Regions from separate parts of the Comamonas sp. 7D-2 genome, predicted to be linked through region 1. Evidence: riboswitches for the same ligand, from Rfam matches in the RefSeq annotation. Region 1 holds a riboswitch; the other holds the start of a gene.
What was found. A riboswitch is a leader RNA that binds a small molecule or an ion and turns the genes downstream of it on or off. The one in region 1 is predicted to bind glycine.

Region 1 (11,693 bases):
CATGGTCTGGAAGTTGACCAGCGCCTCCATGCGGCCTTGCGAGATTTCGGCCTGGTAGGGGGTATAGGCCGTATACCAGGCTGGATTCTCGAGGATGTTGCGCAAGATGACGCCCGGCGTGTGCGTGCCGTAGTAGCCCTGGCCGATAAAGCTCTTCAGAACCTGATTCTTGCTGGCGATGGCCTTGAGTTCGGCCAGCGCAGCGGCTTCGGTAATCGGCGCCGGAAGATCCATGGGCCTGGCGCGTGCGATGGAGTCGGGCATCACATCGCGAATCAAGGCATCCAGCGAGGGCTTACCGATGGCGGCCAGCATTTTTTGCTGCTCATCGGCGTCCGGGCCTATATGACGGGGGATGAATTCGTGGCTGTTTTCCAGCGCTTCCAGGGAAGCGACGGGGGCGGGAGGCGACATCAGCATGGGAGGGACCTATTCTCAAATACTGTGACTGACGGTTTGCATGCCAGGCATGCGTGAATGCCGTATGCCTGAAGGCATGCGGCTGGTGCTTCAAGCAGCGCTGGCTTGTTCCAGCGCGGTGTTCATCAGAGCCAGGCGTTCGCTTTCCTGGTCGGCATATTCCCAATCGGGATATTTGCTGCGTGCCACGGTGTTCAGCCATTGCTGGCAGGCCAGGGCAAGCAGGGCCTGCTTGTACAGATCGGCATCGATGCTGCCTGTGATCTTGAGCTGACCAAAGGCGGTGGCCACGTGTGCGCGGCAGACCGAGCGCAGATAGCTCTGGTTCATGTCGTCACTGGCTAGCCATTGGGCCTTGGCCGCATCGTCATGAGCCAGCATGTCCTTGGGCACGGGCAGATCCCAGTTGCTCAGTTGCTGCTGCAAAAAGCGCAGGGCCTTGGCGTTGCCGCCTGTTTGCTCCTGGTACCACTCTTGAAGAGCGGCCAGTGTGTCGCTGCCGTCATCGCTGCCGAAGGGGCTGAAGTCGTCACCGCCGTCGTAATAGAAGTCCTGGGCTGCGATGCGCGCAAAGGTCGGGTGGCTGGTCTCGCGGGCGAGACCGACGTCCGGATCGTCAAAATACAGAATGGTGCTCATGGCTGCATGCAAAAACGGCCTTCGCAATGCGAGGGCCGTTGATACGCTTAGTTGTCCTTGGCGAAGTCGTTGTAGGCGGTCTCTTCCATCAGGCCTTCGAGCTCGCCCACATTGCTCATCTTGACCTTGAAGAACCAGCCAGCGGCCAGCGGGTCGCTGTTGGCGAGCGACGGGTCATCGCGCAGGGCTTCGTTGACTTCGACGATCTCGCCGGTCACGGGCATGTAGACATCGGCAGCGGCCTTGACAGATTCGACCACGCCAGCCACATCGCCGGCCTTGAAGCTGGAGCCCACGGCAGGCAGGTCCACAAACACCACATCGCCCAGCGCATCCTGTGCGTGTACGGTGATGCCGACGATGGCGGCATTGGTGTCAGCGGCGTTGATCCATTCGTGTTCTTTGGAATACTTGATGCTCATGGAAAGCTCCAGATGGGGGATTCAGGGGAATCGGGTGTTGTTTGAGAAAGGTCCAGTTCGCACTTTAGCGGTGTTCTGGCAGCTGTTTGGCAAACTGGCCCGTCTCATGCGCGGCGGCAGACCTAGCCGCGGTAGTAGCGGGTGGGGACGAAGGGCGTGGCGACCACCTTCATGGGCACGGGCTTGCCGCGCACCATGGCGAAGATTTCCGTATCGATGGCGGCGTAGTCGGGCTTGACATAGGCCAGCGCCACAGGCTGGTTGAGCGTGGGGCTGAGCAGGCCGCTGGTGATGTGGCCGATATGCTGTCCGTCCATGTTTTCCAGCACGGCGGGCTCGCGCACGGGAATGCGTTCCAGCGCGATCAGACCCACGCGCTTGCGGCGCAGCGACTGAGGGTTCTGCAATTGCTCTAGCACGATGGTCGCACCGGGAAAACCGCCCTCGCGCTCGCCGCCGGTGCGGCGAACCTTCTGCATGGCCCAGTTCAGCGCGGCTTCGACCGGCGTGGTGCTGGTGTCAATGTCGTTGCCGTACAGGCAAAGTCCGGCTTCAAGGCGCAGCGAGTTGCGCGCGCCCAGACCGATAGGGGCCACCTCGGGCTGTGCCAGCAGCGCTTCGGCAAAGGCTTCGGCAGCATCGCCGGGCAGGGAGATTTCGAAACCGTCCTCGCCCGTATAGCCGCTGCGCGTGATGTAGAGCGCATGGCCTTGCCAGTCGAAGTGGTTGCCGGTCATGAAGACCAGTTGCGTCACTCCAGGAATCAGGCGCGAGAGGGCTGTGGCAGCTTGCGGACCTTGCAGGGCCAGCAGGGCGCGATCGGGCAATGGGACGACCTCGCAGCGGCTACCGATGCGGTTCTGGATATGAGCGATATCGGCCTCTTTGCAGGCGCCGTTGACGATGAGGAACAGATCTTCGCCGCGGTTGACGAACATCAGGTCGTCGAGAATTCCGCCTTGTTCATCGAGCAGCAGGCCGTAGCGCTGCTTGTGCAGGCCCAGGTCCATGACATCGACGGGCATCAGCGATTCGAGCGCGGCGGCGGCATCGGGGCCGCGCAACAGCAACTGGCCCATGTGCGAGACATCGAACAGGCCGGCGGCCTTGCGCGTGTGCAGATGCTCGGCCATCAGGCCTTGAGGGTATTGCACAGGCATTGAGTAGCCGGCAAACGGCACCATGCGGGCACCCAGTTTCTGGTGCAGGGCAAACAGCGGCGTGGAACGCAGATCGGAAGAAGTGGCAGCAGCAGTCACAGGCAAGCGCTCCGGTGGTCAAAACCAAATGAGTGGCCATGCATGACAGGGTCATGCGTGGCGGGCTTGCCCTGCTGTCCGCTTTACCTGAGAGATTCGCTGCCTTTGCTTTCGCGGGCAGTTTGCTCCTTCGGTGGATGTCGGCGCACATACGAAATGACGGCCTGCATCTCTCTCCAGCAAGGGACGCTGCAGGCTCGCACACCTAGCAGCGCTTGTCAGTCCTTTTGCCTGAGCGTTTTGACACCGGGTTGGGGGTCTGCGCCTTCGGCGGTGCAAGGCAGCTTCAAGCTGCAGGCACTCTCTCCTGACGTTGGCGATTCTAGCGGTGGGCAAGGGGCTTGCACCACCGAATCGGATGGATTTTGGGGTTTTCGAGCACAGATCGCTGGAATTGAGCTTGCGGTCTCACTGCGGTTCTGTGTTCATGGCGGGCGTACGAGGAACATCGATCTCCTGGCGCGGAAACACCAGTTGGTAGGGCTGTTCGAAGCAGGACGTCACGGGCTGGCCCTGGCGCATGCCGGGCTTGAATTTCCAGCGTTCGAGCGAGCGCATGATGGACTTCACGATGCGGGGATCGGTATCGGCGGGCTGGTAGGCCACACGGCCGAGTTCGCCCTGGGCCGTGACTTCCAGGCGGAAGACCACCGTGGTCTCCAGCCCGTTCGGAAACCAGTGGGCGCTGATGAAAGGCGTGGTGTGGCGGCGTGGCTGCGGTTGCCGATCGAGCTGGGCGGGGGGTGTGCAGTCTGCCTTGATCCAGGCAGGCCAATTTACGGTTTGGCCTCCGGAAGCAGAGGCGGAGTCAGCCTGGGGCTGGGGAGTGATGTCGGCCACCTTAGGCGCCATGGCTGGGTTGCCAGCGCAGGCACTGAGCAGCAGAGCTCCCAAGACGGCCGCGTATGCAGCGTATGCAGCAAGACAGCGTGAGTGGCGTGAAGTATCCATGGCGGCATTCTCGGTCATCCCCAGTCGATTTCGGCAGACCTGGTGGAGTCGGTTGTTCAGCCAGGGCCGGGCTACCTTGCTCCAGAGCTTGTCCTGCAGGGGCAAACATCATGTCCGGCAGGGACTAAACAGAATTTTCCCCATGGATAGGATTATGACGTTCGTCAAAAAATGTTTATTCAAGGAGAGAAAATGCCCGAAAAAGCCACGAATGAATTCTGGAAATATCTGAAGCCGATTCCTGAATGTTTTCAGCCAGATGCGCAGCCAGAGGCTTATATTCAGAACGCTCCAACGGAGGATGAGCGTTATTATGTTCCATTCTCTGAAACCGTTTCCTCCCGTCCCCTCTGGATTTCTCCATCACAAAACAAATGGTGCGATATTCTGATGGCGAAGGAGGCCGGTCTGGTGAACCGCCATTACCATCCGCACGAAGTGTTTGCCTACACGATTTCGGGGAAGTGGGGCTATCTGGAACATGACTGGACAGCCCGCGCCGGTGATTTCGTCTACGAGACCCCCGGAGAAGGCCATACCCTGGTGGCCTATGAACATGAGCAGCCCATGCGTGCGTTCTTTATCGTCAAGGGACCGCTGATCTGGCTCGATGATGACGGAAAGCCTGACGGATATTTCGATGTTCACAGCTACATAGAACTATGCCGAAAGCATTATGAAAAAATCGGCATAGGTGCAGATTATGTGGACACGCTGTTTCGGTAGTTATCCGAAGCTGGATTGAAAATCCATCAATGAAAGGCGGTATTTCCTGAAGAATGAAATAGCCCGCCAAAGACGGAATGGAGAGAGACATGAAAAATCAAGATGAAAATCTAAAAAGCGGGTGGGTGAGCTATGAAAACAAGCTGCTGATCATTCTGTTTTTTACTTTCGGGATTGTTTTTTTTGACCGGCTGGCATTGTCGTTTTTATTTCCCTTTGTCTCAAAGGAGCTGGATCTGAATAATGCCCAGCTGGGCATGCTGTCGTCCATTCTGGCATTGGCATGGGCGGCTTCTGGTGCATTCTTCGGGGCCTATACAGACCGCAAGGGCGGACGCAAAACGGTGCTGATTCTTTCGGTGCTGATGTTCTCTCTTTGCTCGGCCCTGTCGGGTCTGGTGGGCGGTTTTGTCGGCCTGCTGTTGTTGCGAGCGCTGATGGGCCTTGCCGAAGGGCCGGTGCTGCCGCTGTCGCAGACACTGATGGTCGAAGCCTCCACGCCAAGCCGTCGCGGCCTCAACATGGGCTTGCTGCAGGGCTCGTCTGCGGGCTTGCTGGGCGCCGTGATCGCACCGCCGGTGATTGTTGCGTTGGCCGTGGCCTATGGCTGGCGCACGGCGTTCTACCTGACCTGTGTTCCCGGGCTGATTGCCGCCGCGCTCATCTGGCTTCATGTGAAAAACACAGATGGCGGGCGTGCAGATGAGCTCGCTGCAGCCCTGCAGACAGGCTCGCGCTGGGCTCTGCTGCGTGAACGCAATATCTGGTTGAGCGTGCTGATCAGCTGTGTTTTCATGGCCTGGTTTGTGATCATCATCTCCTTTGCGCCGACCTATCTGGTCAATGCCAAGGGTTTCGGGCCGGGCACAATGAGTGCTGTCATGAGTTGCATGGGTGTGGCCTGGGTCATCTGGGGCTTTGCCGTGCCGGCCATTTCGGACCATATCGGTCGCCGTCCGGCACTGATCTTTTTTTCCTTTGTGGCGGCTTGCTGCCCTCTGGCCTTTCTGTATGCGCAATCGCCGGTGGTGATGGGCGGCTTGCTGCTGCTGACCTATACCGGCCTGGGCTGCTTCACGCTCTTCATGGCCACGATTCCGGCCGAGACCGTTCCGCGAGCAGCCATGGCCACTGCATTGGGGATGATCATGGGTTTTGGCGAGTTGATCGGCGGTTTCATCGCCCCGACCCTGGCCGGGGTGGCAGCCGACCGATGGGGGCTTGATGTGGTGATGTGGGTGGCTGCTGCAGGAGCCTTGCTTGCCGGCTTGCTTTCCTTGGGGCTGATTGAGACAGCGCCCAGGCGCGTTGACGACAGGCAGCCGGCTGCAGCATTGAAGGAGTCGCAGGCATGAAGGCTTTGAAATGGCATGGTGCCCGCGATCTGCGCCTGGAAATCATCGAACGCCGGCCCTTGAAGGCCGCAGAAATCCGTATCGAGGTCGCGTACTGCGGGATCTGCGGCAGCGATATGCACGAGTATCTGCATGGACCCGACTCTATACCGGTCGAGGTCCCGCATCCCTTGTCCAACAGTGTCGCACCCATAGTCATCGGCCACGAGTTCTGCGGCACGGTGGTGGAGGTGGCTGCGGATGTCACAGGGCTGCATATCGGAGACAGAGTCGCCGTGGAGCCGGAGTACCGCTGCGGCCAGTGCAGCTATTGCTGCGGGGGGCGCTATAACCTGTGCGAATCCATGGGCTTTGTGGGGCTCATGGGAGACGGCGGAATGGCAGAGGAAGCTGTGATTCCCGCTTATATGGCATATGTGCTTCCCCCGTCCTTGAGCTTCAGGCAAGCGGCGGTGGCCGAGCCCGCAGCAGTGGCATTGCATGCTGTGCGCCAAAGCGCATTGCGCCCTGGCGAGGCCTGCGTCATCTTCGGCATGGGGGCCATTGGTCTGCTGCTGGTGATGATGGCCAAGCACCATGAAGCGGGCCGCATTATTGCCGTCGACGTCGATGCCCGGCGCCTGCGCCTGGCGCGCGAGCTCGGTGCCTGTGACACGCTCGATGCCAGCCAGGGCGATGTCGTGCAGCAAGTGCGCGAACTTACAGGCGGGCAGGGCGTGCCGGTATCGTTCGAAGCCGCGGGTCGCCCGGAAACCTTGAGAGGGGCGCTTGGCGTACTGAGCAAGGGCGGTGAAGCCGTGCTGCTGGGGCTCATGCCCGAGGCGAGCATCGATACCTTCGACCTGGTCAACCGCGAGCTGCGCATTACCTCCAGCGTGGGCTATCGGGGCTTGTATCCGGAGCTGCTGGCGCTGATGGCTTCCGGGGTTGTGGATGCCGGACGTATCGTGACCCATACCGTTAGTCTGGATGCCGCCATACAGGACGGTTTCGAGCGACTGGCATCTGCCGGGGATGCTATCAAGGTGCTGGTTCAGCCGCAGCCGGATGCCGTTGCCCGATTCGCCCGTCCCCACGCTTTTGCCCACAGCTCCTGAGCCTTGCTGGCGCCTGCAGCTTCTGCCGCTAAGTCATGGCACGTAGCTGACCGTGCTGCGCACGCATCTGTGTGGGCGTCATGCCATGGTGTGAGCGGAACCTGCGTGCAAAGTGGGTCTGGCTGGCAAAGCCGCAGCGGTAGGCGATCTCGGCAATGCTGTAGCGGTTCAGCGCAGTCTGGCGCAATTCCATGGCTGCACGTTCCAGGCGGCGCACGAGAATCAGCTCGGTCACGCTGTGTCCCTCGGCCTGCAACAGCCGGTTCAGGTGCCTCAGGGAGACACCTGAGGCGGAAGCGACTTCGCTCGCATCCAGCGAGTGGCGGTGCAGGTGTTGGTCGATATGGGCGCGCGCGGCCAGCAGGTGGGAGGCGCGTAGTGCACTGCTGCCTGCTGCTTCTCCAGCCAGCATGGTGCGCAGCAGGTCGCAGGCCTCGAACTGCATGCGATCCTGGTCCACCCTTTCGGGGTGGGCCATGGCATTGCCTACCAGCTTCTGGAACGCGTGATTGAGCACGCGTCCGCTGCCCGTCGCCCCCGACACACAGATCGGGCCGGGAAGTTGCGCGCGGCTGCAGTTGCGGTAGAACCAGTCGGCAGGCGTATCCACGAGGAATTGGTGCATCTGGTGGGTGAAGCCGAACAGATAGGCATGCCGGGTGTCATAGATCACCAAGTCGCCCGGAGCGAGATGGATGCAGCTGCGCTCCTGATAGAAGAAGGCACCGCTGCTGAGCACCAGTGAAACGAAAACCGACTCCTTGGGATGCTGGCGCACCAGCTGTGGCGTGCGCTCGATGACATGGGCATTGCCGTCGATGTCTGCCAGGGCCAGCTGGCCCAAGCGTATATTGCTCTGCCGCGCGTTCAGACCTTCGTCGGCGTAGGATGAGCAGCGCAATCCGACCAGAAAAGAAGCGTTATAGGCTTCCCATTGGTCCAGGCGCTGGCTGGCGGGAAAGGCATCCGTCGCGATCCGGTTCACCGCACATGGCGCAAGCGAGGGCATGGGGGTCTCCTTGGCAGGTTCTTATAGTGTGTGCCGACCAAGTGGAGCCAGTAGATGTCGGCAGTGCCGAGCAAACTCTAACATGCCATGTTTGCGCCTCGCTCCGTGAAGTTACGGGGTGGCAGGTCGCAAATCATGGTCGCGACGCCTGCGTGCATCAAGGCTGAGGGCGCGAATCCAGCCGCTTTGCTTTGCCGGCTGAAGAAGGGGAGTCCGCATCCGCTTTCATGTCGGCGCAGGCGCGCCACCAGGCTGAACCCGCATGCGGAGCGTTCAGGTCCAGGCGCTCGCCCATCATGGGCGTGGCGATCTCTATGCCGTGCTGCCTGCCCAGGCTCAGGATCTGCTCGAAGGGGTCCCACCAGGCATGCATGGCGAGGTTGAAAGTGCCGTTGTGTATGGGCAGCAGCCACTGGCCGCCGAGATCCCGGTGTGCCTGCACGGTCTGCGCCGGATGCATATGGACATAGGGCCAGTGGGCGTCGTAGGCGCCGGTCTCCATCAACGTGACATCGAAGGGGCCGAAGTGCCTGCCGATTTCGGCAAAACCGTCGAAGTAGCCGCCATCGCCGCTGAAGAAGACGCGCAGCGGCCTGTCGGCCTGGCGATCTTCTATGGTCCAGGAAGCCCAGAGCGTGCGGTTGCCGTCGCGCAGGCTGCGCCCCGAGAAATGCTGGGCCGGCGTGGCAGTGAAACGCAGGCCGTCGACCTCGCTGCCCTGCCACCAGTCGTGCTGCACGATCTTGTCGGCCGGCACGCCCCAGGCCAGCAGTCTGTCTCCCACTCCCAAGGGGCAGAGAAAAACGCCCACCTTGGGCGCGAGCACGCGAATGGTGGCGCGGTCCAGATGGTCGTAGTGGTCATGCGAGAGCAGCACGCCGCGCAAGGCAGGCAACTCGTCCAGGGCAATCGGCGGGGCATGAAAGCGCTTGGGGCTGGCAAACGATAGCGGCGAGGCGCGCTCGGAAAACACGGGGTCCGTCAACCACCAGCCGCCGCGCAGCTTCATCAGCAAGGTCGAATGGCCCAGGCGATACAGGCTGCGTTCGGGCGCGAGGTTCAACTCGGTCGTGCTCAGCGGCAAAACGGGCAGCGCCTTGCCCGGCTGGGAATCGGCCGGTTTGTTGAAGAAGAACTTCCATAGCGTCCCGGCATCTGGCTTGGGGCTGTTGGCCGGGCGCGGATGCGTGTTGCGAAAACGCCCGCCCGAATACTGGGGCGAGTCCTCGTAGTCGGTGATGGAGGTGGAGAGACTTGGTTTGCGAAACAAGATCGGGCGCCTTAGTAAGACATTGGCCGCAGTTTGGGATGGTTTGCAGCGCTGCAAGAGCCGGCTTGCAAGAGGCCGTAACACAGGCACGGCCATTCAGGTGCTTTCTCGGGGTGGATGCGACACTCGCTGTCTGAGGAGCAAATACACATGAATCCCATGGTTCACAATTTGGAGAGCATGCTGGCGGCCGGCAAGGATGGTGCGCTGCTGCGCTATACCCTGGGCAAGGCCTATGCCGACGACGAGCAGATGGCCGTGGCGCGCGAGCATCTGCGCAAGGCCACGGCGCTGGATGCCGAATACTCCGTTGCCTGGAAGCAGCTGGGCAAGGTGGAGCTGGCGCTGGGCGATGCGCAGGCGGCGCGAGCCGCCTGGCAGCAAGGGCTGAGCTGCGCACAGGCCAAGGGCGATGCCCAGGTCGTCAAGGAGTTGCAGGTGTTTTTGCGACGCCTGGACAAGCAGGCTGATGGCGCTTAGGAAATATCAAAAGAATAGCTGATAACGCTTGTGATTCAAGCGTTATCAGCCAATTTATTCTGAAGTTAATCAGTGTGCGCCGGCGGCCGCGTCGGCGGCTCCTGCGGCAGAGGCCGGGCGCTTGGTGAACCAGATCAGCACGATCAGGCTCAGGAACAGAAAGGACGATGCCAGAAAGATGTCGTCGGCGGCCCGCGTGAAGGCCTGCTGATCGATCAGCCGGTTGATCTGGGCATAGGCCTGCTCGGCACTCATGCCCGCTGCCTGCAGGTTTCTGACCGTGCTGGCAAACGTGCCCTGGCCCTGCACCAGCAGCTCGGTCAAATGGGCATGGTGCATGGAAGCCCGGCTTTCCCAGAGCGTGGTGGCAATCGAGGTGCCCATGGCGCCCGCGGTGATCCGCACGAAGTTGGACAGGCCTGCTGCGGCCGGAATGCGGTCCGGCGTCAGTCCGCTCAGCGTGATGGTGGTCAGCGGAATGAAGAAGAAGGCCATGGCGCCGCCCTGGATCAGCGTGGGAATCAGGATGTGGGCGAAGTCGGTCTCCACGGTGAACTTCGAGCGCATCCACAGCACCATGGCAAACACGATGAAGGCAATCGTGGCCATTTTGCGCGGATCCCAGACACCGACCTTGCGGCCCACCATGGGCGTGAGCAGGATGGCCAGCAGGCCCACCGGCGCCAGGGCCAGGCCGGCCGAGGTGGAGGTGTAGCCCATCCATTGCTGCAGCCACAGCGGTAGCAGCACCACATTGCCGAAGAACAGGCCGTAGGCGATCGATAGCGCGATCGAGCCGGCCGCAAAGTTGCGACGCTTGAACAGGCGCAGATCGACGACGGGATGGGCGTCGGTCAGCTCCCAGACCACGAATACGGCAAAGGCCACGACAGCGATCACCGCAAAGGCGATGATTTCATTGGAGGCAAACCAGTCCAGCTCCTTGCCCTTGTCCAGCATCAGCTGCAGCGCCGCCACCCAGAGCACGAGCAGGGACAGGCCCACGGTGTCGATGGGCAGCTTGCGCGTGGGCGTTTCGCGGTTGCGGTAGATGCTCCAGGTCATGAGGGCCGAGAGCAGGCCCACGGGCACATTGATGTAGAAGATCCAGGGCCAGGAAATATTGTCCGTGATCCAGCCGCCCAGCAGTGGCCCGACCACGGGAGCGACCAGCGTGGTCACGCCCCAGAGCGATAGCGCCACACCGGCCTTGGCGGGCGGATAGCTGGACAGCAGCAGGGTCTGCGACAGCGGAATCATGGGGCCGGCCACGGCGCCTTGCAGCACGCGGAACAGCACCAGCATCTCTAGCGAGGAGGCAAAGCCGCAGAGCCAGGAGGTCAGCACGAACAGCAGCACGCTCATGGTGAACAGGCGCACGGCGCCGAAGCGCTGGGTGAGCCAGCCCGTCAGCGGCACGGAGATGGCATTGGCCACGCCGAAGCTGGTGATGACCCAGGTGCCCTGGCTGGGGCTGACGCCCACATCGCCGGAGATGGCCGGAATGGCCACGTTGGCGATGGAGGAGTCCAGCACGTTCATGAAGGTGGCCAGCGATAGTGCCAGCGTGCCCAGGGCGAGCTGCGCGCCCTTGAGCGGGGCGATGGCTGGCGGCATGGGGCGGGCCGCCGGAGCCGGTGGCGAGGCGCCCGCTCCAGGATTGGCAGAAGTCGAGGAAGTCATGGCTGATTCCGCGTCTTACTGCGCAGGCTGGGAAGCGGGTTGGGCGGGCACGGCCGGGGCCTGGGCGGGCAGATCGGCCAGCTGGGTCAGTGCCGGCAGCTTGTCGCCGGCGATGATGTGCTGGATGCGCTGCTCGGCCTGGGCCAGGCTGCCGTCATAGACGGTGGTCTGGGCCACGGGCTCGCTGCGCGGCGTGCTGGCAAGGGCCTGGCCGTCCTTGTCGCGGATGTCGACCTTCACGTCCATGGACAGGCCCACACGCAGCGGGTGCTGCTTGAGCGCTTCGGGCTCCAGGCTGATGCGCACGGGAACGCGCTGCACCACCTTGATCCAGTTGCCGGTGGCGTTCTGCGCGGGCAGCAGCGCAAACGCCGCACCCGTG
Region 2 (11,693 bases), 1.1 Mb from region 1:
GCCCCGTCAGCACCCACAGGCCCGGTAGATCGGTGGCTGACTGCCCGGCGGGACCTGCCAGCGGCAGACGATCATAGGCCGCGCAACGCAGGCGCGCCCAGGTGGCGGGCCGCTGGTCCGTATCGAAGAAGGAGCTCAGCGCCTGCCTGCATCCGGGCAGCAAAGCGCCCAGTTTTTCGCCATTGCTGGCATGGGCGGCCTGCTGGTCGGCAGCGGTGGGCGGCAGCTCGGTCACATTGCGCTCAAAGGTCGATCCCATGATCCACTGGTGTGCGCCGGCCTGGTTGGCCGAGGGAAAGTCCGGCACCAGGTTGCCATGACCGTTGACGGGGAAGGGCGGCATGGCCGCCAGCGTCCCGGCATCATGCTCGGCCACGCTGACCTGGCCGCGTATGGCTTGCAGCTCCCACTCCCCTGCTGCCAGGCCGCTGGCTTGCAACAAGGGCTTGGTGTCCGGGCCCAGGGCCAGCACCAGCATGGGGGCTTGGGCCAGGGTCTGGCCCCGGGCATCCAGCACTTGCCAGATGTTGCGCACTTCATCGCGCACCAGCCGTGAAGCTCGGGCATGGCCCTGCCAATGAATCCCGGGGGCTTGCAGCAGCGCGCGCACCAGTTGTGCGGGGCGTACCCAGCCAGCCTGCTCATGCCAGACGGCGTGGCTGTCTGCAGGCAGCTTTGCCGCAGCCAGCTGAGCCGGCAGCGCAGGCGCACTCCAGTGCAGGCCCCAGGGGAATGTCTCGCTGCCGGGTTGCAGCCATGACCTGGGCAGATGGGAGGGCTCGTTCAGGTCATGCTCCAGCACGCCGCCATGGGCCCAGTCCTGGGCTGGATGCAACTTTTGCGCTTGGCTCAGTTGCTGCAGATTTTGTAGCGTTGTGCGTACGCCGCTTCTGGACAGGCGCGATAGAACACTGTCATCGGGCGAAATATGCGGGCAAAACAAGCCGGCCGGCAGGCCTGAAGCTCCTGCCGCAGGCTCGGCCGCCGCATCCAGCACCGTCACTTCCCAGCCGCGTCTTGCCAGGCTGGCGGCAGCGGCGGCACCAGCCAGGCCTGCACCCAGCACCAGGCAGCGGCCGGCCTGGCCCACGGGCGCAGGCAGGCCGTCAGGGCGATGGCGCGGCTCCCAGGCCGGGTTGTAGGCTGCATGCAGGTTATGGCGCTTGGGCGGCACGCCAACGCGCTTCTTGACGTCAAAACCCTGAGCCTTGAGCGCTTGGCGCACATGGCCGGCCACGCACCAAGTGGCAAGCTGCGTGCCACGGCGGCAATGGCGGGCGATGTTCTTCATGGCATCTTCATCCCACATCTCGGGGTTGAGCTGGGGAGAGAAGCCATCCAGATATACGCTGTCAGCCGTCATCTGCTGCTTGCGCAGCATGGTCCTGGCATCGCCTATATGGAGCGTCAGCAGCACCTGGCCGTCATCAAAGGAAAGGCGATGCACGCCGGGCAGCAGTCCCCACCATTGCTCGGCCAGTTGTTCGCCAAGCGGGCGCAGTTCCCCATCGGTCGGTAAAAACGCGAGCAGATCCTCGCGCGAGACAGGGTAGGCCTCCACCGAGACAAAATGCAGAATGCGCGGGCGTCTGAGGTCGGCTTTCCATGCCGCCCAGGTGACCAGGAAATTCAGGCCGAAGCCAAAGCCGGTTTCCAGAATGCGCCACTGCGCTGCATCGGCCCAGGCAGCTGGAAGATCGCAGCCACCGAGAAAAACCTGGCGGGCCTGGTCAAGGCCGCCCAGCTCGCTGTGATAGCGATCACCAAATCGGGTGTTGTAGGGGGTGCCATCCGGCATCCATGTGATCGGTTCAGACATGGAAAGTGAAACTACATGGGTAATGCATGGCGCAGTCTAGGTTAGAGCAGCCAAGCAAGGGCCGCCCCGCAGCGATGGCTGCGTCTCCCTCCTGCGTAGCAAGAGAGGGGGAAGGCGCGCAGCGCCACAGGGGGAGTCTCTATCACTCCCAGCGCTGCTGGTACGAAAAAACCGGCAGGCGCCATTTGAAACGAATGGCGGCCAGACGGAAGGCCAGACCGCCGGCAAAACACACGATGGTGCTGATATTGGGGCTGACATCCAGATAGCGCAGGCCCAGGAACATCAGGCATACCGACAGCGACACGCTGGCATACAGCTCGCGGCGGAACACCACGGGGACCTGGTTGCAGAGCACATCGCGCAAGATGCCGCCGCTGATGCCGGTAATCATGCCGGCCATGATGATGACGATGGTGGGGTAGCCCAGCTCCAGCGCGGTATTGCAGCCGATCAGCGAAAAGGCGATCAGTCCCATGGCGTCCAGCAGCAAAAACACCTGCTTGAGCCTGTGCATATGGCGTGCAATCACAGTGGTCAGCAGACCGAAGCTGATGACCAGATACACATATTCAGGGTGCTGGGTCCAGCCGATGGGGTAGTGGCCCAGCACCATGTCGCGGATGGTGCCGCCTCCCAGGGCAGTGACAAAGGCGATGACGACGACGCCGAAGATATCCATATTGCGCCGGCCTGCGGCGAGTGCGCCGGACATGGCTTCGGCGGTAATGGCCACCAGATAGATGACCAGCATGACGGTGAAGTTGGAGGCCTGGAACGAGTCCAGCAAAGAGACGGAAGGAAGCATGAAGGCACTTGAAAATAGACCAGCCACTCACATCGGCGGGAGTGTCCGGCTTGCCTCTCCCGCTGTCCTTTTACCTGAGAGTTGCGCATGAGCACCTTCGCGGTGGACATGCTTGCCCCTTCGGTGAGCCCTGCAGCTTGTGGTTGCGGGCTGCTCTCCAGTTGGCGATATCCGGGTCCTGTCAGACCCACCTGCGGTACTTATTGCCTGAGCGATTATGGGAGTTTGCGCCTTCGGCGGGAACCCTCGAAAGGCTCCGCTCTCCCGCGGGATGGGCGCGATTCTAGCTAGTTTCAGCGACTTTATTCGGGTTAATACCTGTATTGGTGTGTTTCTGCGGCTGCCAGCTCGGGGTGCGGAAGGGCGGTCTGAATCCGCCATGGCTCGCGCAAGCCCGCGTTTTCGTCTGTGAAGCCGCCCGCCATAAAAACTCATACGCGCGACAGCGAGAGGGCGTTGTTGCATATATCACCCCCAGGGCCAGATTTCCCAACCCCAGGTGTGGCTAGGCCACAGCCACCGTCTGCGGGCAGACCGGTTCAGTAGACCGATTGAGGATGGCGGCTCGAATGTGCAGTTCGTTAACTTGGCGCTCGAACGTGCGTGACATTACTCGTTCACCCAGGCGTTTGATGCAGTTCATCTTGGTCTCTACCGGGCTGCGCCGCTGGTAACCGCTCCAGCGTTTCCAGATACTTCACCCCAACCGTCTGCATGCGGCGATAGCTGCGTTGCGGTGCGCAAAGCCATCGCCTTTGCGCACCTTGGCATTCTTTCTTGGGGGAATGATGGGCGTGGCATTGCGCTGAATGACCGCCGCATGCACGTACTGCGTGTCATAAGCCCCATCGCCTGTCACTGTCAGCAGCGGCTCCTCGGCAGGAACTTGCTCCGCAACTGCGGCAACACTGCAGCGTTTGCGCATCAATACCGATGTGCAGCTTGCGCCATTGGCGGCGATGCTTTTTGCACTTCCACTCGCCTTCGCCAAGGAACTTGATGCCTGTGGAGTCAACCAGTCGGTGCAGGCCGGCTGCGCTAGAGCGGTATGCCACTTGCACATCCAGACGGCGTTGGCGGCGACACAATGTACTGAAGTCGGGAATTGGCCACAGCAATCCAGACAGCGCCAGTAGTGACGGAACAAAGCCTGTGGTCTGCCGCAAGACTAATCCAAAGAGGTTCTTGATGGTCAGGCAGAACTGAATCGCTGCATCCGAGAACTGCGGGCTGTGCCCGCGTTTGCCGCTGTCAGCGGCAAGCCAAGACATGGTCTTGTCCAGCCAGATGGTCAAGGAGCCGCGAGCCTTGAGTGCTGCGTTGTACTGCTTCCAGTTGGTGGTGTGAGCGGCAGCACTCATTAGGGCGTTGGTGTCGGAGGCCCTTCATGCTCAAGCTTTCGCGAGGTAAAGAGCAAGCTTGCCGATACACCTTCTTGGTGAGCCACGAGTGACACGCTCATCCCAGGCTCATAGGTTTGACGAACCAGGTCCGCTTTCTCGGTGGCAGACCTACGCCTGCGGCGCTGTTCCCAGGGTCTTGGTATGCCTACGCCCCATGTTTATGTGAAAGACAAGCAATGGACCATGCCCGGGGATTCATTAGGCTGTCCCACTATCTCTCGTCAGATCTTCTGCGTTGGCGAGAAAAGTCATCATTAAAACGCATAGCTTGCCGCAATGTGTGCATTGGCGTTGACAGACTCTGATAGAGATACTTTTCAGTCGAGCCTCACCACGCTGTTTTAGCAAGTTAGACAGTGGCGCTCTAACTAGAAAGCTGGTTACTGCGGCGTGACAGCTGCAGACATAACGAAGCTCCGGAGACAACCTGTTCCTGATAAGGACCTGTATGAAAGACATTCGCAAGACCATGGACGAAGGTGCCATGACCTCGTTTCAATGGCTGGCCGTAAGCATCTGCATTTTGCTCATCATGCTTGATGGCTTCGATGTGCTCGTGATGGCTTTTACTGCATCATCAGTTGCGGCTGAATGGAAGCTCAATGGCGCTCAGCTGGGCGTGTTGTTCAGTGCCGGGCTGATTGGTATGGCCATTGGCTCGCTGTTTGTCGCCCCCGTGGCCGATAGACGCGGTCGGCAGCCTGTCATTGTGCTGTGCCTCGTCGTGGTTTCGGCTGGAATGCTGATGTCAGCCATGGCCCGAAGCTATATCGAGCTGGCTGCCCTGCGGGCCATCACCGGCGTCGGCATCGGCGGCATGCTGGCAAGCGTGGGGGTCATCACTTCCGAGTTCTCGTCCCAAAAGTGGCGCAGCACTGCGATCGCGTTGCAAGCCACCGGCTATCCGATCGGTGCCACTCTGGGTGGACTCATGGCCGCTTGGCTGCTGACACATTACGGCTGGCGCTCGGTCTTTGTTTTTGGCGGCCTGACGACAGCCTTGATGTTGCCCATCGTGCTGTGGCGTCTGCCCGAATCCGTGGATTTCCTGCTGGGCCGCCGTCCGGTTCACGCGCTCGAGAAGCTCAATCGTTTGATGGTGCTCATGGGCCATGCACCGCTTGCGCAGCTGCCTGCTCCGGTGGCCGGCGATGCCGTTCAAGGCAATACGGTGGCGGCGCTGTTCAAGAATGGTTTGGCACGTCCTACCCTGATGCTGTGGGCAGGCTTTTTCCTGCTCATGTTCAGTGTCTATTTCTCGCTGAGCTGGACACCCAAATTGCTGGTGCAAGCCGGTTTGTCGGCCCAGCAGGGCGTGACGGGCGGAGTGCTGCTGAACCTGGGGGGCATTGCTGGCGGTAGCTTGTTCGGTCTGCTGGCTGTGAGGGCGAAGTTGCGCAATCTGGCGATTGGCAGCCTGTTGCTCAATGCGCTGTTTACCGCATTGTTCGGCCTTGCTTCGACCAGCCTGGCGTGGGCATTTGTTGCTGCAGTCGGTGTAGGTATTTTTCTGTTTGCATCCATGGCTGGTCTCTATGGCCTGGTGCCTGCCACCTATCCCGCCCAGGTCCGCGCTACCGGCATGGGGTGGGCCATCGGTATTGGCCGCATTGGCGCCATCGTGGCGCCAACCATGGCGGGACTGCTGCTGGATGGCGGCTGGCAGCCTGCTTCGCTCTACTACGTCTTCGCTGTCCCCCTGATTGTCGCTGCGATGGCCGTTTTCGCCACAGGCGCGGGCCGAGTCGCGGTTCTTCGGGGTTCGGTGGCTGCGGCGCACTGACTTTCAAAGCACGTATTTCCCCACTCTATTGATAACGACCCCGTTATGTTTTTGTTGAACACTTGGTATGTCGCCTGCAAGGCTGATGAAATCCCTCAAGACAAGCCTTTGGGCCGCACCATTTGCAATGAGCGCATTGCTTTTTACCGTGGCCCGCAGGGAATTGCTGCGGTGGAGGACTTTTGTCCTCACCGCGGTGCACCGCTATCGCTGGGCTTTGTCTGCGAGGGAAAGCTGATCTGTGGCTACCACGGCCTGGAGATGGGTTGCGAGGGAAAAACGATTGCCATGCCAGGCCAGCGCGTGCGGGGATTTCCAGAGATCCGCAGCTTTCCAGTCGTGGAGCGGTATAGCTTTGTCTGGGTCTGGCCAGGCCGCAAGGAGGAGGCCGACCCCGGGCTGATTCCAGAGCTTTACTGGGCGGACAATCCGCAATGGGCCTATGGCGGCGGCTACTACCACATCAAGGCCAGTCATTTGCTCATGATTGATAACCTGATGGATCTGACGCACGAAACTTATGTGCATGCCAGCTCGATTGGACAAAAGGAAATCGACGAGACGCCTTGCGTGACCAAGGTGGATGGCGACCATGTCACCACCAGCCGCTTCATGGAAGGCTTGCCTGAGGCTCCGCCATTTTGGCGCATGGCTTTGCGCGGCAATGGACTGCCCGATGACCAGCCCGTGGATCGTTGGCAGATCTGTCATTTCGAGCCACCCAGCCACGTGATGATCGAGGTGGGCGTGGCTCTGGCCGGGCATGGCGGTCATGGTGCGCCAGCAGACAAAAAGGTTTCGTCCATCGTTGTGGACTTCATTACCCCGGAAACCGAAACCACGCATCATTATTTCTGGGGTATGGCGCGCCAGTTCAAGCCACAGGATGCGGCTTTGACGGCCTCTATTCGCGAGGGGCAGGGCAAGGTCTTCAGCGAGGACACGGAGGTGCTGGAGCTGCAGCAGGAAAACCTGATTCGCTGGCCTGACCGTAAGCTGCTGATGCTCAACATCGATGCAGGTGGTGTCCAGTCCCGCCGTGTCATCGAGCGCTTGCTGACGCGTGAGCGCGCGGAGGCTGTATGACTGCTGGCAGCTTTTTGCAAGTTCGAGTCGCTCGGCGAACGCAGGAGGCACAGGACATCTGTGGCCTTGAGCTGGTGGCTATCGATGGCGGTACCTTGCCATCTTTTGTGGCTGGCTCACATATAGACGTACACCTTCCCGGTGGAATCGTTCGTCAATATTCGCTGTGCAACGATCCTTCGGAAGCGCATCGTTACCAGATCGCCGTGTTGCGCGATCCAGCCTCACGTGGAGGCTCATCGGCTGTGCACGAAGTTGTGGCCGAAGGCGACGTGCTGCAGATCAGCGCGCCTAGAAATCATTTCGCGCTGGAACCTGATGCGCCGCACCACTTGCTCTTGGCCGGGGGCATAGGCGTGACGCCCATCCTGTGCATGGCGGAGCGGCTTTCGGTACTTGGTGCCTCCTTTCGCATGCACTACGCAGGTCGTTCCAGGCAGCGCATGGCTTTTCAGCAGCGTATTGTGGACTCTGCCTTCGCTGACCAGGTGCAACTGTACTTTGACGAGGGCGATGCTTCCCGGCGCCTGAACATAGAAGCCGTGCTTGCCGATGCCTTGCCGGACACGCATCTCTATGTTTGCGGTCCCCAGGGGTTTATCGACGCAGTGCTGGACGCTGCGCGCCAGCAGCGCTGGAGCGAAAAGCGATTGCATTGGGAGTTTTTTGCGGCAGCCAATGTTGGCCCTCGCGGCGAGGACACTGCTTTCGAAGTGCAACTCGCAAGTTCGGGGCGTGTCGTGTCTGTCGCGGTAGGTCAGAGCGTGACACAGGCTTTGCAGGACGTTGGTGTGGAGATCATGGTTTCCTGTGAGCAGGGGGTTTGCGGCACTTGCCTGACGCGCGTTCTATCAGGACAAATTGATCACCGTGATTCTTATCTGACCGCTGAGGAGCAAGCCGCTGACGATCAGTTCACTCCTTGCTGCTCACGGGCCCGCTGTGAACGGCTGGTACTGGATCTTTGAATCTGCAGAAATTGATATCTATGGCTTTGAACAAACCTTATCTTGATGTGCCTGGTACCACGGTGTTTGACGCAGAGCAGTCCCGTAGGGGCTATTGGCTCAACCAGTTCTGCATGAGCCTGATGAAGGCGGAGAACCGCGAGCGCTTTCGCGCCAACGAGCGAGCCTATCTCGACGAGTGGTCGATGACTGAGGAGCAGAAGCAGGCCGTGCTGGCGCGCGATCTCAATCGCTGCATAGACCTGGGCGGGAACATTTACTTTCTCGTAAAGATAGGCGCCACTGACGGCATCAGCGTACAGAACATGGTGTCGACCATGACGGGCATGAGCGAAGAAGATTACCGCCAGATGATGCTTGCAGGCGGGCGCGGCATAGAGGGCAACAGATTCCTGAATGAAACAGGGAGGCAAGCCTGATGGCACGCATCACCGCATCCATTTTCACCTCGCATGTGCCTGCCATCGGCGCCGCCATGGACATGGGTAAGACCCAGGAAGCCTATTGGGCGCCCCTGTTCAAGGGCTATGACTTCTCGCGCCAGTGGATGAAGGACAACAAGCCCGATGTGATCTTCCTGGTCTACAACGACCACGCCACGGCCTTCAGCCTGGACTGCATTCCAACCTTCGCCATCGGCACGGCTGCGGAATTCCAGCCCGCCGACGAAGGCTGGGGCCCGCGCCCCGTGCCCAAGGTGGTCGGCCATCCCGACCTGGCCAGCCACATTGCCCAGTCCGTGATCCAGCAGGACTTCGACCTGACCATCGTCAACAAGATGGACGTGGACCACGGCCTCACGGTGCCTCTGTCGCTGATGTGCGGCGAGCAGGACCCCAAGACCGGCTCCTGGCCCTGCCCGGTGATCCCCTTCGCCGTGAACGTGGTGCAGTATCCCGTGCCCACCGGCCAGCGCTGCTTCAACCTGGGCCGCGCCATCCGCAAGGCCGTGGAGAGCTACGACCAGGACATCAACGTCCATATCTGGGGCACGGGCGGCATGAGCCACCAGCTGCAGGGTGCGCGCGCGGGCCTGATCAACAAGGAATGGGACAACCAGTTCCTGGATCTGCTGATCGAGAACCCCCACGGTCTGGCGCAGATGCCGCATATCGACTACGTGCGCGAAGCCGGCTCGGAAGGCATCGAGCTGGTGATGTGGCTGATTGCGCGCGGCGCCATGTCCGATGTGGGCGGCCCCGCACCGCTGCCCAAGGCGGCGCACCGTTTCTACCATGTGCCTGCATCGAACACGGCCGTCGGCCATCTGATTCTGGAGAGCGCTGCATGAGCAAACCCTGCATCGTATTTTTGCCCGGCTTGCTTTGTGACGAAGTGGTTTGGCAGGAGCAGAGAAAGGCGCTTTCCTTTGCCGACAGCATCAGCCCTTCCTATGGCCATGCTGCTTCCATTGAGGAAATGGCGCGCCTGGTGCTGAGCGAGGTAGGCGCAGAGCGCTTTTCCTTGGCCGGACATTCGATGGGGGGGCGCGTGGCACTGGAAATCGCCAGGATGGCTCCGCAGCGTGTGGAGCGTCTGGCTTTGCTGGACACCGGCATGGAGCCCATAGCGGCTGGCGAGGCTGGTGCCAGCGAGCGTGCCAAACGAAAGGCGTTGCTGGACAAGGCGCTCGAGAACGGCATGCGGGAGATGGGCGCCCAATGGGCGCGAGGCATGGTTCACACCGGCCGTCTTGACACTCCGCTGTTCGAAGAAGTCCTGGACATGGTGGCGCGCTTCACCCCGTCCATCTTTGCTGCACAGATCGATGCTCTGCTGGGTCGGCCCGATGCAACAGCGGTCCTGCAGGCGCTGAACTGTCCGACCTTGCTGGTCTGTGGGCGGCAGGACCTCTGGAGTCCTTTGTCCCGGCACGAACGCATGCAGCAGCTATGCCCCGGAGCAGAGCTGGTCGTGATCGAGGATAGTGGTCACATGAGCACCATGGAGCAGCCTGAGCAAGTGTCCAAAGCCCTGGCCGACTGGATGCTCCGCTAGCGGGAAGCAATTAGGCGGGCAGGTCCGCCATGGTCTGGTGGCAGGCCCGAATGAACAGATCTAGATTCTGTGAGGCGGTTCCCTGCGCACGTATCGCCAGGCCTATGCCTCGACGCGTAGAGGGCAGCTCCACGGGCAAGATGGACAGCAAGCCACCATGATTGTCCCGCATGGCCTGTCCACGCGAGGCCAGGGCCAGCCTGCCGGTCTGCAGCACGAAGGCCAGCGTCATGGTCGGGCTGCTCGCTCGCAGATTGCTGCGCGGCGGCTCCAGTCCGTGCGAGCGGAACAGCCTGACCATTGCGCTATCTGCCGGCGTGTTGGGCAATGGCGTGACCCATTGCCATTGCAGCAGATCCTCAAGCGTCAGATGCTCACGCTGCAGGCTGTCGTGATCGCTGGGGGCGACGACAACCAGGTCGTCGTCGAACAGCTCAAGCTGCTGAACCTCATCCTCTGGCACTTGTGCGCGCAGCGCGCCGGCAATGACATCAATATCTGCACTCATAAGGCCTTGCATCAGGCTTTCGTAGGTGCCGTCCACAATGCTGATCTCAATGTCGGGGTGGCTTGAGGAGAGTCTGTCCACGGCAGCGGGCAAGAAAATACCCACGGACAGCGGCAATACTCCAACTACCACACGCCCTTTGATCTGGCCATGCCAGGCCGAGATATCGCTTTCCATATCCCTGATTTCCGCCAAGGCCAGCTTGACACGCCGCAGCAGAGCTTCTCCCGACGGTGTGAGCCGAGTTCCGAAGGTGAGTTTGTAAAACAGCTGCAGGCCAAGGCTGGCCTCCAGCCCTTGCAGCGCGGCATGAATGGACGGCTGCGTGACGCCAATCTTCTGGGCAGCCTGCGACTCGCTGCCGCAGTGAGCGATAGCGAGCAAGGCTCGCAAATGTCCGGGTGGCACCACTTCTGCGAAGCGGTGAGGCAATGAAGAACGCCGCGCCGTGAGGGCGGATGCTGCCTGAGCTTCGGCGGCTCCGCTGCCAAGATGCTGGAGCATTGTCTCGATACGTGCAGCCATCTGGTTTCCCAGCGCGGTCGGCATCATGCCGCGTGCACCGCGAATGAAAAGCGGAAGCCTGCAGGCCTCCTCAAGCTGCAGCACTGACCTTGCAACAGCTGGTTGGGATAGGTGCATCGCCTGCGCTGCGCGAATGGTGCTGCCTTGACGCACGACAGTCAGTGCGGCTCGCAGGGATCGCAACTGGCTGGCCAAATCCGGAAAATGCGATGACTCATGCGTAATGACGCTAGGCGGGTATAGAGATGGAAGGTTCATGGCCCGCCTAGATTAGCGTAACGACAGTCCTTGGTGTCATTGCCTCATAAGTAAAACGCATTGATTGAATGGATGGTGGCATTGGCTCTAATTGCTGGCTCGTGGAATCCTTGGGTACCAAATAAAAACGGCATAACTTAGACGGCCGATCCGAGGAGACAAGTGATGAACAACGACCTGCAGCAGTTGAACCGACAGGCTTGCATTGACCTGGTTTTACGTGCAGCGGCCTATGCCGACGCTGGAGATGCCCTGCGCTTCTCACAGCTGTTTGCCGAAGAAGCCGTGTTGCAGCGCCCCCGTGGTGAGCCACTGCATGGACGTACTGCCATCGCTGCTGCCTATCAGCAGCGCCCAAGCGGCCGCATGACACGACATTTGTTCACCAATATCCTGGTCGAAATGCATGGAGCAGACACCGCAAGCGCGCATAGTCAGGTGCTGCTTTGGTCTTGCGACGACTCGGAGCCAGTGACAGAACATGGTCGTAAGGCGCATGAGCGACAACTTCTGGGTGAGTTCAACGACCACTTTTGC

Region 2: linked by a shared signal. The riboswitch ahead of MPZ60_RS16720 (trimeric intracellular cation channel family protein) and the one ahead of gcvT (glycine cleavage system aminomethyltransferase GcvT) in region 1 are both predicted to bind glycine.

Annotation. Positions count from the first base shown of each region.
Region 1 covers NZ_CP094238.1:2,540,533-2,552,225, forward strand. The annotation lists gene gcvP (aminomethyl-transferring glycine dehydrogenase) at 1-420, opposite strand, end outside; gene MPZ60_RS11680 (MolR family transcriptional regulator) at 511-1,059, opposite strand; gene gcvH (glycine cleavage system protein GcvH) at 1,107-1,481, opposite strand; gene gcvT (glycine cleavage system aminomethyltransferase GcvT) at 1,604-2,740, opposite strand; glycine riboswitch at 2,805-2,930, opposite strand; glycine riboswitch at 2,950-3,060, opposite strand; gene MPZ60_RS11695 (energy transducer TonB) at 3,149-3,691, opposite strand; gene MPZ60_RS11700 (2,4'-dihydroxyacetophenone dioxygenase family protein) at 3,884-4,417, shown strand; gene MPZ60_RS11705 (MFS transporter) at 4,507-5,772, shown strand; gene MPZ60_RS11710 (2,3-butanediol dehydrogenase) at 5,769-6,869, shown strand; gene MPZ60_RS11715 (helix-turn-helix domain-containing protein) at 6,898-7,878, opposite strand; gene MPZ60_RS11720 (MBL fold metallo-hydrolase) at 8,036-9,148, opposite strand; gene MPZ60_RS11725 (hypothetical protein) at 9,299-9,628, shown strand; gene MPZ60_RS11730 (DHA2 family efflux MFS transporter permease subunit) at 9,698-11,311, opposite strand; gene MPZ60_RS11735 (HlyD family efflux transporter periplasmic adaptor subunit) at 11,327-11,693, opposite strand, start outside.
Region 2 covers NZ_CP094238.1:3,632,429-3,644,121, reverse strand. The annotation lists gene mnmC (FAD-dependent 5-carboxymethylaminomethyl-2-thiouridine(34) oxidoreductase MnmC) at 1-1,798, opposite strand, end outside; gene MPZ60_RS16720 (trimeric intracellular cation channel family protein) at 1,962-2,627, opposite strand; glycine riboswitch at 2,680-2,798, opposite strand; glycine riboswitch at 2,812-2,904, opposite strand; partial or broken gene MPZ60_RS16715 (IS5 family transposase) at 3,133-3,988, opposite strand; partial or broken gene MPZ60_RS16710 (transposase) at 4,000-4,173, opposite strand; gene MPZ60_RS16705 (MFS transporter) at 4,479-5,813, shown strand; gene MPZ60_RS16700 (aromatic ring-hydroxylating dioxygenase subunit alpha) at 5,859-6,899, shown strand; gene MPZ60_RS16695 (PDR/VanB family oxidoreductase) at 6,896-7,867, shown strand; gene ligA (protocatechuate 4,5-dioxygenase subunit alpha) at 7,888-8,286, shown strand; gene MPZ60_RS16685 (class III extradiol dioxygenase subunit beta) at 8,286-9,158, shown strand; gene MPZ60_RS16680 (alpha/beta fold hydrolase) at 9,155-9,865, shown strand; gene MPZ60_RS16675 (LysR family transcriptional regulator) at 9,876-11,156, opposite strand; gene MPZ60_RS16670 (nuclear transport factor 2 family protein) at 11,322-11,693, shown strand, end outside.